DNA from 4 places in the Cellvibrio zantedeschiae genome. Region 1 is predicted to be linked to each of the others. Evidence: predicted binding sites of a transcription regulator. Region 1 holds the regulator's gene; each other region holds the start of a gene.
The links. Region 1 encodes PhoB, which activates phosphate uptake and scavenging genes when phosphate is short. Its sites were predicted from a motif close to TGTCATAAANNTGTAACA; they were not measured.
Positions count from the first base shown of each region.

Region 2: ppk1 (polyphosphate kinase 1) is a predicted target of PhoB. The motif match lies at 1,734-1,751, and genes of this name have one in related genera.
Region 3: IE104_RS01380 (OprO/OprP family phosphate-selective porin) is a predicted target of PhoB. The motif match lies at 2,289-2,306, and genes of this name have one in related genera.
Region 4: IE104_RS02410 (PstS family phosphate ABC transporter substrate-binding protein) is a predicted target of PhoB. The motif match lies at 2,031-2,048, and genes of this name have one in related genera.

Region 1 is NZ_BMYZ01000005.1:54,282-58,672, reverse strand. It holds gene IE104_RS18465 (glycosyl hydrolase family 18 protein) at 1-489, opposite strand, end outside; gene phoR (phosphate regulon sensor histidine kinase PhoR) at 655-1,959, opposite strand; gene phoB (phosphate regulon transcriptional regulator PhoB) at 2,000-2,698, opposite strand; gene IE104_RS18450 (alpha/beta hydrolase family protein) at 2,986-4,032, shown strand; gene IE104_RS18445 (polysaccharide deacetylase family protein) at 4,118-4,391, opposite strand, start outside.
Region 2 is NZ_BMYZ01000003.1:389,803-394,193, reverse strand. It holds gene ppk1 (polyphosphate kinase 1) at 1-1,694, opposite strand, end outside; gene IE104_RS15770 (DUF4156 domain-containing protein) at 1,856-2,173, opposite strand; gene IE104_RS15765 (di-heme-cytochrome C peroxidase) at 2,531-4,391, shown strand, end outside.
Region 3 is NZ_BMYZ01000001.1:298,922-303,312, reverse strand. It holds gene IE104_RS01395 (molybdenum ABC transporter ATP-binding protein) at 1-511, opposite strand, end outside; gene modB (molybdate ABC transporter permease subunit) at 504-1,199, opposite strand; gene modA (molybdate ABC transporter substrate-binding protein) at 1,382-2,182, opposite strand; gene IE104_RS01380 (OprO/OprP family phosphate-selective porin) at 2,323-3,687, shown strand; gene IE104_RS01375 (hypothetical protein) at 3,791-4,030, opposite strand; gene rsmI (16S rRNA (cytidine(1402)-2'-O)-methyltransferase) at 4,251-4,391, opposite strand, start outside.
Region 4 is NZ_BMYZ01000001.1:532,320-536,710, forward strand. It holds gene IE104_RS02400 (ubiquinol-cytochrome c reductase) at 1-1,477, shown strand, start outside; gene IE104_RS02405 (ClpXP protease specificity-enhancing factor) at 1,576-1,989, shown strand; gene IE104_RS02410 (PstS family phosphate ABC transporter substrate-binding protein) at 2,128-3,111, shown strand; gene IE104_RS02415 (ABC transporter permease subunit) at 3,256-4,391, shown strand, end outside.

The sequences.
Region 1 (4,391 bases):
TAATTCTACGAGCAAACGGCTTTCAACTGGATCATTGCCACCTTGTTTGTGCGCGGCTTGTTTTGTCCAATATTCCCAATCTATATCAACACCGTCGATGTGATTTGCAGCTACATAAGCTTTTACATTTTGTGTAAATAATTTTAGGCGCTCTTTATCGGCAGCAATTTTTTGGAATGCATCGCCATATCCAACCGCTCCGCCAATGGATATAAATACTTTTTTGTTTTTTTCATGTGCTGCTTTAACAATCGGACCAATAATTTTATCCACATCAGTTGTTTGCAAACTGCCATATGCATTGGGTAGTGCAAAGGTCAATGTGATGTGGGTAAATTTATGCCAGGGAATTGATTCAAGTGGCAATTGATTGGCTGACCAGGTTGGATAGGCAACCACTACAGGCATGCAACGGGTTTGTTTGGCGTCGGTGCAGGCGGTAAGTAGCAGACCTGCGCTTAGGGTAAGGATTAATAGAATAAATTTCACAATCAAAACTCCTTGTGTTCGTTGTATTCCCAGTTGGATATTGGCTAGAAAATATCGCTAGTCATCAAATAGATTTTCGTTAGACGTTTTAAATGCAATTTAGGTTGCACTATGCGCGCTAACGAAAATGTTTGACTGCCGGGATTTTAAGGAGTCTAGTCTGTGTTAATGGTGATGCAAAGGCAACACGCAGGTAAAAGTACTGCCTTTGCCCAGTTCGCTGGTGATTTTTAATTCGCCGTCATGACGCAGGAGGACGTGTTTAACAATGGCCAAGCCCAAGCCTGTGCCGCCGGTGGCACTGTTACGACTGGCGTCTACGCGGTAAAAGCGTTCGGTTAAACGTGGTAAATGTTTACTATCGATGCCGGGGCCATTATCGGTAACCGAAAAATAGATATGTAAATTGTCTTTCCATGCACGCAAATCAATCACACCATTTTCTGGTGTGTATTTCACGGCATTGATCGCAAGGTTAGAGAAGGCGCTGTGAATTTCTTTTTCGTTGGCGTGAATGCTAATCGCCTGGTCACATTGCAAACGAATGGTTTGTTGCTTTTCATTGCCCAAAGCTTCTGCTTCGTTTTTGATGGAAATTAACAGCGGTTCCATCTCCAATTCTTTTTGATTGTGCCCTGCCTCGGTGGTTTCCAATTTTGATAAAACGAGCAAGTCGTTAATCAATAGCGACATGCGTTTGCCTTGCTGCAAAATTTGCTGCAAAGGTTTATCCCACGCGGGCATGCTGTTGTTATCAGAAATGGTTTCAATGTAACCATTGATTACCGTAAGCGGTGTACGCAATTCGTGCGAAACATTGGCCACGAAATCCTGACGCATTTGCTCAAGGTTGTGCACTTGCGTGATATCGCGAATCACAATCAAACGCTCTTGTTGCCCGAAGCGCGTAATCTGGATTTGCAATTGCTTATTGGGGTGGCGTGGCGAAGGTAAATCCAAAGGCTCCGCGTAATCGCCCGTTTCAAAGTAGTGAACGAATTTAGGATCGCGAATAAAATTGATGACCGATAAGCCCTGGTCTTTAGTGCGGAAACCAATCATGCGTTGCGCAGCAGGATTCCAAAAATCCAGATGGCCGCGCCAATCCAAAATGATGATGCCGTCTTTTAAGGCAGACGTAATTTCCTGAATGCGTTTAATAACAGCTTGCAGATTTTCTTTCTCGATTTGTTGCTGGCGTTGCAGGTTGTACATGTTGTCGAAGATTTCACCCCACAAACCGCTCGACTCCGGGGGCGCATCAGTACCTTTGATCAACCATTTGTTGAGGCGATACATTTGGTAAAAGAGCCAGGCGAGATAGAGGCACAGGCCGGTAAACAACAGCCACCACTGCAAGCCAAACAGAACGCCGTAGCCAACGCAAATTACAAAAATAATGAGCAGGCGGCGCAGCTCAATTTTAAAACCGGTCAAAAACAAAAGGTTGGCCTCGCGAGTGTGGAGCAAAAAGCAGCCAGGGCTGCTTTAGTGAAGTCGCATATTATGCTTAAGCTTCTATTTTAGTCGAGAACCTGTAGCCGGTGCCGCGCACGGTCTGCACCAGATCTTCGTGGCCATCAATACTCAGGGCTTTGCGCAAGCGACGGATATGTACGTCTACGGTACGCTCTTCCACATAGACATTGCCTCCCCAAACGTGATCCAGCAACTGGCCACGGGTATAAGCGCGCTCTTGGTGAGTGAGGAAAAATTCCAACAGGCGATATTCAGTCGGGCCCATATCCAGTGATTGGTCATGGATGGTAACGCGGTGGCTGGAAGGATCTAAACACAGACCTTGCACGATAATCGGTTGGCCAGAAATTTTAGGGTCAGCGCGGCGCAATACGGCTTTTAAGCGCGCAACCAATTCACGGGGAGAGAACGGCTTGGTGATGTAATCATCGGCACCGACTTCCAAGCCCTGGATTTTGTTGTCTTCTTCACCCTTCGCGGTGAGCATGATAATCGGGATGTCAGCAGTCACTTCATCGCGCTTTAAACGGCGCGCCAGTTCAATACCGCTGGTGCCGGGCATCATCCAGTCGAGCAAAATCAAATCAGGCTTTTCATCCACAATCAGTGCATGGGCATCCTGCGCATTGCTGGCTTCAATACAATCGTACTCAGCCATTTCCAAGGCTACACGCAACATATCGCGAATAGCGGATTCATCATCGACAATTAAAATTTTACGTCCTGACATAAGGTTCTGCTCTGAAAGACTCACTGGTTTGTGAAACTATTGTTGCAGTCTATTTAATAAAGAGTTTGTTACACATTCGTGACACTTGCACTTATTTTGTCGATAAGCGCCACATTTCTTTCATAAATTTGCCGAAAATACCGGCTTGAGCGGCCGAGGTTCCTTTTTTGAGCTGATGAAGTCTCGTTTAAAAATGATGCTAAGATGAATTCGGCTATGCGGTTATAACAATGAAAAGCCACTGGAATCGGCAAAACCTGACTTTAAATAACAAGGAACATCTGGATATGAAAAAACTACTGACATTTTGCCTTGCTTGCTATTGCTTCGCCCTGCCTGCCTCTGCGATCGAACTCACCGATAAAAACTTCCTCAATGTGAACTCCTGCTTTAGCGGGCCTTTTGCAAGCTTTGATAGCTGGCGAGCGTTCCTCGCCCAACATAAACCCGGCGCCGCCGAGCGCATGGCTAAACCTGAAAACAAACAGGTGGAAGAGGGTTTGCGCAAGATGTTTGAGCATTATCAAAGCGCCGTAGTATGTGAAAACTTTGATTATTTGGTGGATGGCATTTTGGTTCGCGGCTTTTATGTTGCACCCAAACCTGTCGCAACACAGGACAAGGCCTCTGCTAAACAACCCAAACTACCCCTGCTGATTTTTAACCGTGGCGGCAATGGCGATTTCGGCGCTTCGGTATTTGGCTACATTATGATGAATTTCTTCCCCATGGCTGAGCAGGGGTTTGTAGTGATTGGCAGCCAATACCGTGGGTTTATCAAAGGCATTCCCAATTCAGGTGAGGATGAGTTTGGCGGTAAAGACCTGAGCGATGTACTCAAACTGGTGGAGTTGGCAGGTGCATTCCCGCAGGTAGATAGCAAGAAAATCGGCATGTATGGTTTTAGCCGTGGCAGCATGATGACCTATATGGCGGCCAAACAATCACCTAAAATTTCGGCCATAGCCGTGGCTGGTGGAGTGGTTGATCTCGCGGCGGAATTAAAATTTCGGGCAGAAATGGAAAATGTCTACAAAGACCGAATTCCTAACTATGCCATCCAAAAAGAACAGGCTTTAGCAGAGCGCTCGGCGCTTTTATGGGCAGATAAAATTCCCAAATCCACACACATTTTGTTGTTGCACGGTGGTAACGACGAGCGGGTTGATGTAGCCAACGCAAAAGCAATGGATAAAAAACTTACCGAGCTTAAGCATCCGCACAAGCTTGTTATTTATGAAGGCGATAACCATTCGATTGGAAATCATCGCAAAGAAATGCAGGATGAATTGGTGGCTTGGTTTAAAGATAATTTGACGAACAAAAAGCCTTAAGAGAATTGCTATTTCCGCGCACACTGAATTTGTCGAAATTTAAATCTTCGATTAACTCAGTGTGAGCGATACGGTTTTCAACAAATTACTCAAACACTTTCCGCGCTTTAAACAAAGCTTCTAAATATTCCATATTTTCTGATTCATGGCGCAAATCAGTTTCGGGAACTCCTTTATTCGCTGCGATGCCTGCAACCCTACCCTGTTTGTGAAAAACCTTTTGTTTGGCGATGGGGTCTTTGTACGCATCTTGCGGAGAAATAATTTTCCAACCTTTGCTGCGCAAACGCGCAATTAAATCAGGTAAGAAAAGTGTGGCAGCATCATTTTCATGAAGTAAAAGTACATGTCGTGGGGAG
Region 2 (4,391 bases), on a different contig from region 1:
ACACCGCGTACAATCAAATCAATCTGCACACCAGCTTTGGACGCGGCATAAAGTTCATTTACCAATTCTTCATCGTAAAGCGCATTCATCTTCGCAATAATGCGTGACGGCTTGCCATGTTCAGCGTGTTCTTTTTCGCTGCGAATACGACGCACTATGCCTCTGTGTAAGGTGAAAGGCGCATACAAAAGCGCTTCCATTTTGGATGCTTTACCCATACTGCTTAACTGCAAGAAAATTCGGTAAACGTCGTCACCAATATCTTTGTCAGAGGTCATCAAACCATAGTCGGTATAAAGCTTACTGGTTTTGGGATGATAATTACCTGTGCCCAAATGCACGTAGTAATGCAATTTGCCTTCTTCACGGCGCGCGATGAGCAACATTTTGGCGTGAGTTTTAAAGCCCACCACACCGTAAATAACGTGGATACCAAAACGTTGCAAGCGCTCGGCGAGGGCTACGTTTTGTTCTTCGTCGAAACGTGCGCGCAGCTCAACAATAGCGGTAACTTCTTTGCCAGCTTTGGCAGCGGCAACCAAGGCATCAACAATCGGTGAATTTGAACCTGTGCGATAAAGCGTTTGCTTAATGGCGAGTACGTGAGGATCTGCAGCGGCCTCCCGTAAAAAATCAACTACACCCTGGAACGAATCGAATGGGTGATGTAATAAAATGTCCTGCTTCTGCAAAACTTCAAAATAGCTGTTGGTGCGCTTTGAAAGTTTTGGCATTGCCTGCACAAAAGGCTGAAAAAATAATTCTTTATTTTTGATGAGTTCAAACAAATCGCTGTAGCGATTTAAATTCACCGGACCGTTAATTTTATAAAGATCGCGCTCTTTAATTTCACAGCGCTGCAATAAAAAATCTACCAGCTCGTCCGGACAGGTGTCAGAAATTTCCAAACGCACTTCATCGCCGTATTGGCGATAGGCAAGTTCACCTTGCACGGCGCGCAGTAAGTCTTCGGTTTCTTCTTCGTCCAGAAAAATATCGGAGTTGCGTGTAAGACGGAATTGGAAGCTATCAATTACCGTCATGCCGACAAAAATTTCCGCCATAAAGAAATGGATGATGGAAGAAATAAATACAAATTCACGGCATTGGGTTGTTAGCTCAATGGGCAACTCGATGATATGCGAAAGCGAGCGCGGAACTTGCACAATAGCGCGCCCGGAGCTGCGCCCAAAGGCATCTTTGCCATCAAGCTTTACAATAAAGTTTAAACTTTTATTCAGGATGCGCGGAAAAGGGTGAGCAGGGTCCAGGCCGATGGGGCTGAGCACCGGCAAAACCTCTGACATAAAATAATTTTTGAGATACTGGATTTGTTCCGGCGTCCATTCGTTGCGGCGCAAGACACGTATGCCCGCTTCGCGCAGACTGGGGACGATTTCAGTATTTAAAATCTTGTACTGTTCTTCAACCAGCAAATGCGCACGTTCCGAAATTTGTTCCAGTGTCTGGATTTCGGTAAGGCCATCGGGGCCGAGCGGCGTTTTAGTGGGTAACTCCAGGCGTTCAACCAGACCGCCAACGCGCACCTCAAAAAATTCATCGAGATTGGTGGAGAAAATACACAGGAAACGTAAACGTTCCATCAGTGGTAGCGCCCTGTTATAGGCCTGATAGAGCACGCGTTTGTTGAATTCAAGCAAGCTAAGCTCGCGATTGAAATAGGCGCTGGACACAGTAAACCTCAGTGTTTAAAGCAAATCAACAGCAGAATATGGCACTTAAATATGACGAGAAAAAGACAGGTAAACTAACCTTAGCAAACAATCCGGCGCCTGCACACATTTCACTTTGTTGAATTTAATGCCAGCAGCATAGTAGCTGCTGGCGAAAAACATTATTTATTGCATTTGTAAACGTTAAAGCTCTGCTTACCGTTTTCGATAGTAGAGCTGGGCACAATGGTATCGCCACCCAATCCGGCAGCTTCGTTGCGTGCCAGGTTAGCAAGTTCAGTGGCAACCTTATCGGCATCACGCTTATAAAATCCTACTTTGCTCGTCACGCTCACGGTAACTTCACTCAAGTTTTTGCAACCGCGCACATTTACAGAATTCGCAACGGCGACGCTGCTGGCAGTTTCGCTAACTTTTACCCAGGTACAGCTGCTGGTCATTGCGGCCACGGCGATCAAGGTGAGTGTTAATTTTTTCATGGTGTGATCCTCAAGCATGTTGATGGTGCGACATAGGATTAATTAAAAAATCCCTGGCGCTGTAAAGAAATAAACAGCGGCTACACTAATCGCATGAATCATGAGATGCAACCAATGCCGGGAGTTTTGGGCATTAAATAACAATACTGCGCGAGAATACCAAGAAAGCAGCTTAAAACGACGTGAAACTCTGGTTTGCTGGTGTTCAGGTGGTTATGATGCGGTGCAAACCTTAAGGTTTATTTTGAGGCCAATCTTGGCCTACAGGGAAGTAACGACCTGCCAACTAGTTTTAATAATAAATTGCGCAACTCACCAATGTGTCATCTGTAAACGGGAATTTCTCAGGAGTCCACCATGTTTATCATCAAAGCGATTGTCGGTTTGTTTCACTGGATTCGCCGTAATTTTCGCACCCTTTTAAAATTCAAAATCGTTTTTGCAATTATTCTGCTGGTGATTCTCGCGGCGGGAAAAACCTATCAGCGCTGGGACGATGATCCCGAGCGTGGTGCTATAGCGGTGACTAATGGCGCTAACGGTGAAAATTATTCCACTCCCGTTTACCTTGATCAGGGTTGGAGCGAAGCAGATAGTTTGTGGTTCTACAACACCACCCAGGGTTCGGGCTTGCTGCCCTACGACTTCTACCTCGCGCTTGAGCAAGTGGATTCCACAGAATTGCTGCGTGCAAACAACAACATCGACAAATTCCGTTATTTGCCGCAAAAGCCAACTTTCTTTAATCCTGACGGCTTGGCCGTCGGATTCGTAAAAGAAACCTATCAGGGCAATGACTACATGGGTTACACCTGTGCCGCTTGTCATACCGGCCAAGTGAATTACAAAGGTAAGGCAATTCGTATCGATGGCGGCCCGGCAATGGCAGATATGGTGGGCTTCCTCACTGCCATGGAGAAAAGCCTGGAGCAAACCCAAACCGATCCGCAAAAACGCGAGCGTTTCGTAAAAGCGGTATTGGCGTTAAAAAATAATTACTCCAGCGAAGAGCAAATTCTCAAAGACCTCAAAAAGTGGGGCGATACCATTGAGCTCTACAATACGGTGAACCATAGCCATCTCGATTACGGCTATGCTCGTCTGGATGCTTTTGGCCGCATTTATAACCGCGTGCTTGAGCACATGATTAACAAAGCCCAATTGAAGTTGGCGCTTATGCAAATCACTACGCCTGAAGACAAGCGCATGCTCAACGAAGAGCAAGTGGATGCGATTCTTGAAGGCATTAATGAAACCATCATCGGTGACGTGCAATTTGCGCTAATCATGGAGCGCCTGGGTTCAACAAAGGGCAAGTTACCGGGCCTAAACCAGCGCGACCAGTTGCGCGTGCGTGAAGTTATTTTCAACGAGCCTAACGCTCCAGTTAGCTACCCTTTCCTGTGGGATATCACTCACTCGGATTACGTGCAGTGGAATGCCTTGGCCGCTAACGCAGGAGTGGGTCCTTTGGGGCGCAACACTGGCGAAGTCATTGGTGTATTCGGCATTCTCGATTGGAAAGCACAGGAGTCACGCTTTAGCCTCTCTGCACTTATCACTGGCGAGAAAGCTAAAAAACATACGATTGATTTTAAATCTTCTATCGACCTGACCAATTTGGGTCGCATTGAATCGCATTTGAATAGTTTGCAGTCGCCGGTGTGGCCACAAGAAATTTTGGGCAAGGTGGATCGTGAAACGGCAAAACGCGGTGAGCTGGTTTACAACGAATACTGCGCGTCTTGCCATCAGGTTATTGAACGCGACAATTGGGATCGTTTAGTAGTGGCCAATATGTCGAGTATCGATGTGGTTGGCACTGACCCGACAATGGCGACTAACAGTGTGGCTTACACAGGCTATGCGGGTAATTTTGAGTCGGTTTACCAGGAGACTGACGTAGGCTCGGTAGTCGTTCAAAAACGCGCGCCGGTTGTTCAAGTCCTGACCGCAGCAACCAAAGGCGCAGTAGCGACACCCGATGCTGACAAGTGGGTAGTGCGCCGCGTTGCCGATTGGGCGTACATGTTGGGTAAATCCTTCTTTGATAATGAGATAAGACCCAGTGTAAAATCCGGTAACTACAAACCGGACACCACTGCGAACCCTTATCAATCACTCTTGTCATATAAAGCGCGCTCATTAAACGGTATTTGGGCGACTGCACCCTACTTGCACAACGGCTCTGTTCCCAATCTGTGGACTTTGCTTTTGC
Region 3 (4,391 bases), on a different contig from region 1:
AAATCTGATTTTTTAAACGCTCATCCAACGAAGATAGCGGTTCATCCATCAGCAACACGGATGGCGAATATAAAATTGCTCGCCCTAGAGCTACACGTTGTTTTTCACCACCCGAAAGCGCAGTTGCTTTGCGATCCAGCAAATGTTCAATTTCCAATAATTTTGCAACTTCATTTAACTCAAAATGTCGTTCAGATTGAGTAATATTTCGGTAACCGTAAAGCAAATTATTGTGTACCGAGAGATGCGGCAGCAGTTGACCATCCTGAAAAACCAAACCAATCCTGCGTTTGTGCGGTGGACTCCAGAGATTAGTTTTTGCGTCGAAAAGACGCTGATCATTGAGTTGGATATACCCCTGCTGCGGCTTCAACAAACCTGCAATTACCGCTAAAAATGTGCTTTTTCCACTGCCAGATGCACCTAAAATCCCGGTGATAGGAGCTTCTAGTTTTGTACAAACCTGCAAGCAAAAATCATCGCGCTTAACATTAATATCTACATCAAGCACGATGAACTCCCAGCCATTTTTCAGTGCGACGTGACAACACATTACTCAATAACAATGCAAAAAATGCAAACGCCAAGCTGATAAAAATCAACCGCATTGCAATTGCATCGCCATCAATTTGGTGAGTTGCCGAGTAGATCGCCAAGGGCAACGTTCTTGTTTCACCGGCAATATTTCCTACAAAGGTAATAGTCGCGCCGAATTCGCCAAGCGAGCGGCTAAACACCATAATCAAACCAATTAAAATACCGGGCAGCATAAGCGGTAGGGTTACGGTCAACCATACTTTTAACGGGCTGGCACCGAGGGTACTAGCAGCTTGCTCAAGGCGACGATCAATCATTTGCACAGACAATTTTGCCGCTTGTACCATCAAGGGAAATGCAATAATTGCCGAAGCCAAAACCGCACCTTTCCAGTTAAACGCAAACTCAATATTGAAATGATTTTTTAGCCATTGCCCAGCAACACCCTGCGAACCAAAGGTGACTAATAATAAATAGCCCGGCACAGTTGGCGGCAATACCATTGGCATAAATAAAAGAGCTTCAAACGCAGGTTTTGCAAAAAAACTTTTACGCGCAAGTAACCATCCACAAGCAATTCCCGGCAGCAAACACACGAGCGTGGCCCACAGGCCAACCTGTGCAGAGAGTGCGAGCGCTTGCCACTCGGGTTCAGTCAACATAGAGAACACAATCCTGAATAAAAACTAGCTCACCCTAAATCCTTCGACAAGCTCAGGATGAGCGATACCTACTTAATATCCCAACCGGCTCACCAAGAGCTTGTCGAAGAGTATTTACTCAAATATCTTTTCGATTACTCTGTATTTGAGAAAAGCAGGACATGATGTCATTCATTTAAATCTTAATTAAAAATGACAAAGCCGTAACGAGCGAATACAGCTTTAGCGTCATCGCTTTGCAAGAATTCCCAAAAAGCCTTTGAGTCAGCACCCGCATTTTTGGTTAAAGCACCGGGATATTCAATAGGTGCATGGCTCGCAGCGGGAAAAGTTGCCACCACTTTCACTTTTTTGCTCAATTGTGCATCAGTTTTGTAGACGATCCCCAAGCTACATTCTGCGCGCTCAACAAAAGCCAATGCGGTACGAACATCTTCAGTCCCCACAATGCGCGCTGAAGATTTATCCCACCATCCGTAGTGCGTAAGCGATTGCTTGGCATATTTACCCACGGGAACAGATGCGGTGTCGCCTGTACACAAACGTCCGGTAAAAGCAGCATTAAAATTAAAGCCAGCGCCTAAAGTGATCTTAACATCGCTTGCCAAAGGTGCAATCAATACCAAATCATTGCTGAGTAATTTCTTGCGCGATTCACTCACCAACAGACCACGTTTACCTAAATAATCAGCCCAATCATTATCTGCCGAAATAAAAATATCTGCTGGTGCGCCATTTTCAATTTGCTTGGCAAGCGTGGACGAGCCAGCAAAAGATTTTTTAATCGCAACGTCAGGGTGGGTCTTTTGATATGCCGAACTTAACTCAGTTACAGCATCCGTCAAACTCGCTGCGGCATAAACATTTACCTCTCCAGCCGCTGCCCAATTACTCAACAAACCCAGAGTAATTACACACAATAATTTTATTTTTGCCTTCAAAAAGGCACCGCTTTTGGGCAACACCAACAAAGCTTGCATCATTTTATTCCTCATTTTTTACATCAATTAATCAATAACGTCATTTCTAATAGATCATCGATGTATATGGTTGTATATATCGATTAACAATGTCAACATCCGCCCCCGATATTTCATTCAAATGACAATCGGAGACTTGAACAATGCGTCAATTAGCAAAACTCTCACCCTGGTTTTTAGTATATTCATCGCTCGCTGCCCCCGCATTCGCAGTGGACGCCACCACTGAACTACTCGCCCAAAAAGGTGTTATTACTGCCGAAGAATACGAAAAAATTAAAAAAGCACAAAACTCACAAGCCACAGTTGATATGAGCGATGGCTTAAAAATTGTGAGCGGCGATAAGAATTTCAGTGCGCAAATCGGCACCATGTTGCAATTAGATGGAGTCAATTACAGCAGCGATATTAAAGATGTTGCAGGGCGAGACCTCGCTAACGCTGGCTCTGAATTTCGCCGCGTACGCTTATCGATTAACGGCACTTTGTACAACAGCTGGGATTACAAAACTGAAATTGATTTTGCCAATGGTTCACAATTAATTGATGGCTTTGTCACCTATCGCGGCTTTAAAACCTCCACGCCAATTCAATTAACCTTCGGCCACTTTAAAATTCCGTTCAGTCAGGAGTCTTTAGCCGCCGATAAAGGTTTAACCTTTATGGAGCGTTCACTGCCCAATGCATTTTTAAATGCACGCGCACCTGGTGCCATGATTTCTGCGGGCAAAGATAATTGGAGCAGCGCGTTTATGCTGTACGGCGAACAAATTTCTACCGCTGCCAGTGCAGTAAGTGATGAAGGTGGCGGCGCAGCTTTCCGTACCTCCTGGGCACCTTTAATTGGTCCCGGTGGCACATTTCATTTAGGCGCATCTCTCGCAACGCGCGCGCCGAGTCAAAATAATACGGCATCAACAACGACACCTATTACTTACAGCGATAGCGTGCGCTTCCGCAGCAAACCTGAATCCAACATTATTGAAACTCGCTTGGTGGACACTGGCAATATTGCCAACGCCGAACGCACTGATTTGTGGGGGTTAGAATTGGGGGGGAGCTTTAAAACCTTGGGCTTTAACGCGGAATATATTGATACCACCGTACACCGCAAAAATAATTTGGACGATGTTCATTTCAGTGGCTGGTTTGCGCAAACTAGTTGGAGCATTACGGGAGAACAACGTACCTATAAAGGCGATAAAGGTTTATTTGATGGCATCAAGCCTTCAAAAGGTATTGACCAAGGTGGTATAGGCGCGTGGGAATTAGCAGTGCGTTTATCCGAAATTGATTTAACCGACGGTGATTTGGTATTGCGCAATAAGGTGATGTTACCGGAAATCAATGGTGGCAAAGAGCGCAACCTTACCTTCGCACTTAATAGTTATTTAAACCAATATTTCCGCGCAAGCATGAATTACGTACATGTGCTGGATATAGAAGGTGGGTCGTTTGCCGATAAAGATTTAAATGCAGTGCAACTTAGATTGCAGTTTGCGTATTAAAATCCAGGCTTCTATAAAATAGAATCGCATTAAAAGCGGCTTATGAGGGTTGCTATGCAACCCTCTTCACTTATTTAATTAACAAAATTGGGGCCGAATGTATCTAAAGAAAAACTTTAGGAGCGGCATTGTGTAAGTCAATGATAGTGAACGCGGCATGATCACCCTCTTCTTCCAGATGATCCCAATCATTCTTTTCGCAGACAGTTCGCACCTGATGATGATGCAAACCTAACTCATTAATATCCAAATATACCGTTGTATCATCAGGCTTCAAAAGGATTGTATAACTTAATCCATCATGTACTTTGTGCATTGCAGCAGGTGCATGAATTGCGGTCATAGGTAAACTCCTGAATTGCGCGCATTAGATTTTCAGCGCCGAGCCTTAAGCTTAACTCCACTTGTTATCAAAAAAATGTGCGGTGCCTAACGTAAAAAATCGCCTGCAAATAAGGGGTTTTCTGCATTTTTTAGCGGTATCGCCAACGACCTGACGATAGCGACATTCAAAAAGGGGGGGCGCAAAGGAATGATCAATAGGTGTTGTGATTATTAATGTATTATTCTTTTAGCGCCCAATCGTACAAAAAATTCTTTTTCAAACCTGTAATTTTTGCACCTATAGCAGCAGCTTGTTTTACCGGTAAGTCTTCTAACAAAACGCGCATAATGCGCTCTTGCTCGGCGGATATTTCTGCACT
Region 4 (4,391 bases), on a different contig from region 1:
TGGTATCAGCGTATTCTTATTTGTGTTCTGTTTTATTTTGTTCTTCATGCCAGAAGTAGGCGGTTTCTTCCTTGAGCACGCAAACTTTGAAGAGGCGAACAATCTTAAGACTCCAACGCACATTGCACCGGTTTGGTACTTCACACCTTTCTACGCTGTATTGCGTGCGGTAACCATTGAAATTGGTCCATTGAACGCTAAGTTCCTCGGCTTTGTGGCTATGGCTGCGGCGATTGCAATTCTGTTTGTGTTGCCATGGTTAGATCGCAGTAAAGTGAAATCCATCCGTTATCGCGGTTGGATTCCACGTGTTGCTTTGATGAGCTTTGCCGCTATGTTCGTTGTGTTGGGATACCTTGGTGTACAAGCTCCAACTGAAGGTCGTACCTTCTTGTCGCAAATCGCAACTACTTTCTATTTTGCTTACTTTGTGACCATGCCAGTGTGGACAACCACTAAGGTAGAAAAAGCGAAATCAAAAGTATCCTTTGTATTGTCGGGTGTATTCGCGATTATTTTTGCGGCTATGACAATCACTTACATCAAAGCTGAAGTGCCTGCGCTCTTGTTAGTGTTCTGTGCATTGCTTGCAGTGATTTTTGCTGTGTTGCCATTGCTTGCAGCGCGCGATAAAGATTTGCCAGAACCAGAGCGCGTACAAGCTAAAGGTTTGCCATTGCCAATCGTATTGGGTGGTTTGGCGTTGTTCTTGATCCTTGCAATCGTACCGATCAAGGCTGTTGCTAACACCGGTAACTTTGAATGTGGCGCAATTCCTTGCGATAAGTTTGAAGCAGATTTGAAAGACAAAGAATCTTTGCAGCGCGGTGCAAAATATTTCACTAACTACTGCATGGGCTGTCACTCTGCTAAATATTCACGTTTTGAGCGTGTGGCTGACGATTTGGAAATTCCAAAAGATGCAATGGAAGGTAACCTGATTTTGGGTGGCCAACGTATTGGTCAATTGATGGAAATTGCAATGCGTCCGGCGCAAGCAAAGGTTTGGTTTGGTGTTACACCGCCTGATTTAAGCTTGGAAACCCGCGCACGTTCACCAGAGTGGGTTTACACCTACCTGCGCAATTTCTACAAAGACGAGTCTCGTCCTTGGGGTGTAAACAACCGTGTATTCCCTAACGTAGGTATGCCTCATGTTCTGATTGGCCCACAAGGTTTGTTGGAGTGTGGTCCTGGTCCAAAATTGAATCATCACGGTCATGCTGAGCGCAACTCAATTGGGCAAGTGGAAATTGATGAGCACTGCGGTGGTTTGGTTGAAGGCGCGATCAAAGGCTCAATGAAAAAAGAAGAATTTGATCAAGCGGCATACGACCTCGTAAACTTCATGGTTTACCTGGGTGAGCCAGCAGCAACTCACCGTGAAGATATGGGCAAGCGCGTTTTGCTCTTTATCCTGATCTTTGCGTTGTGTGCGTACTTCCTGAATAAAGAATTCTGGCGAGATATTCACTAGGATTGACTAGAATCGGAAGCGAAAAAGGGCGACTATAGGTCGCCCTTTCTTTTGGGTGTTAATCTGGTTTTCGCTTTTTCTTTTGTTGTGAGTTTGCTATGGAAATGACATCGAATCGCCCTTACTTGTTGCGCGCCATTTACGAGTGGTTGGTCGACAACAATTGCACACCTCATCTGGTTGTGTTCGCTAATGTTCCCGGTGTTGCAGTACCGCAACAACACATTAATAAAGATGGGCAGATTATTTTAAATATTGCGCCTTCTGCAGTTAAGGATTTATTTATCGCCAACGAAGCGGTTTCGTTTAGTGCGCGCTTTAGTGGTGTGGTGAATAATATTTATGTTCCGTGCGGAGCTGTATTGGGAATTTATGGCCGTGAAAATGGGCAGGGAATGATGTTTGAATTAGAGGTTCCGCCAACTCCGCCGCAGCCGCCCGAGCCTGCGCCAACCAAGCCTGATAACAGTGGCGATACTCCCAAAAAATCTTTCCTCAAGGTGGTGAAATAACCGCCGCACAATTGTGACAAATTTACGAACAAAGTGGTTTCAGTCATAAACTTGTCACAATTGGTTGATACATTGAGCGTCAAGGGTGAGGCAGGCTCACCTTTAAATTTACGTCACCTTTCCTAAAGGAAACGCTCAATGAACGCTAACAAATTTATTAAAGGATTGGCGCTTGCCGGTTCTCTTATTGGTTCCATGACTTGTGCAGTTGCCGTACAAGCAGCTGTAGATTCAAAATTGCCAGAATACAAAGTTGCTACCGGTGTTTCTGGTAGTGTGAACAGTATTGGTTCAGACACTTTGGCAAACTTGATGACCCTTTGGTCAGAAGACTACAAAAAATTATATCCAAACGTAAATATTCAAATCCAAAGCGCTGGTTCTTCTACTGCGCCACCAGCCTTGACTGAAGGTACTTCAAATTTCGGCCCAATGAGCCGCGCAATGAAAGAAGCGGAAGTACAAGCATTTGAAGCTAAATACGGCTACAAGCCAACCAAAGTACCGGTTGCTATCGACGTTTTGGCTGTTTATGTAAACAAAGATAACCCAATCAAAGGTCTTTCTATTGGTCAGGTAGACGCCATTTTTTCTGCAACCCGTAAGTGTGGTGGCGAGAAGGATTTGGTTAACTGGGGTGATGTAGGTTTGACTGGCGCGTGGGAAAAACGCGGTATTTCTCTGTACAGCCGTAACGCTGTATCAGGTACTTACGGTTACTTCAAAGAAGAAGCGTTGTGTAAAGGTGACTTCAAATCGACTGTAAACGAACAACCAGGTTCTGCATCAGTGGTACAAAGCGTGTCTGAATCTATCAACGGCATTGGTTACTCAGGTATTGGTTACAAGACTTCTGGCGTGCGTGCATTGCCAATTTCTAAAACTTCTTACTCTGAGTTGATTCCAGCAGATGCTGAGCACGGTTTGGATGGTTCATACCCATTGGCTCGTCAGCTGTACATCTACGTGAACAAAAAGCCAAACCAACCATTGGATAAGTTGCAGCTTGAATTCTTCAAGTACGTATTGTCTAAACAAGGTCAGCAAGCAGTTGAGCGTGATGGTTACATCCCATTACCAGCTGATTTGGCAGAGAAAACCTTGGCCAAGCTGTTGAAATAATCTGCACAGTTTAGGCTTTGAAAAAACCGCTGCATGTCAGCGGTTTTTTTATGCTGTTGATGAGCTAATACAAGGAGCTGTAACAAATCTGTCATCTACGGCTGTTAGTATTTTATGTGCCAATACCTCAGTAGGTGAATTCTTATGTCCCAACCTGTTTCCATCGCTGCCAAGACATCAGAATTGATGCCAAACGCGGAGCAGCGCGCCAAATTGCGTCGCTGGCGCAACATCAAAGATAAAGTATCGGGTTACGGCATTATGGTGGCCGGCATAGCCGTCGTTGCATCGCTGGCGTTGATTTTCGTCTACCTGTTTTCAGAAGTTATTCCACTATTGCGCGGTGCTTCAGTCGATGTCGAAAAAACCTATTCCTTACCGGTGAATGAGCAAGTTGCCTCTAGCCCGGCAGAATTTATTACCCTTGAGCGCTACGAAGAGATCGGCGCTACCTATCATAGAAATGGCACTGTTCAATTTTTTAATGCACTTGACGGTGCGGGCACGATTAATCAGCAAGTACCCAAATCTGCGGACGCGCAATTCACCACCTTGGCAAGCAGCGAGTCCTCCCATGGTTTAGTCGCTTATGGTTACAGCAACGGCGAAGTTGCCGTGGTTAAAGCGCAATACAACTTAAGTTACCCCGACGACAAACGTGTGGTTACCCCAAGCCTTGATTTTCCTTTGGGGGAAGCCCCGTTTGCGTTAGATCCTAACAAAGCCGCGATTTCTACTCTCGCGATTCAAGATACTAGCAACGGCCCCGTGCTAGCTGCGGCCACTGCCGATAACCGCTTGTTGCTGGCGATGGTGACCACAAAAACCAATCCTATTACTGAAGAAACCACCACGAGCACAGAAGTGTTTAACTTGCCTCCGCTACCGGAAGGCGAAAAGGTTACGCAGATGCAAGTGGATGACAATGGGCGCTATCTGGTTGTGGCAAATGATAAATCCCAGCTCTATTTGTACAACCTGAGCAAACCTAATGCAGCGGAGCGCTACGAACCCGTCACGGTTGAAGGTGGCAAGGTGACTGCTATGCGTTTTCTTGTGAGCACAGGTTCACTTGCAATTGGTACTGAACAAGGAAGCGTGAGCCAATGGTTGATGGTGCGCGATAAAAACAATCGCTACCACGTTACCCATGTTCGCGATTTCGAATCACTTTCCGGGGCTGTCACGCACATTGCGCCGGAATTTTCTCGCCGCGGTTTTTGGGCTGCGGATAACAAAGGCAATATTGGAATTTATTACGGCACTTCCGCACGTACCTT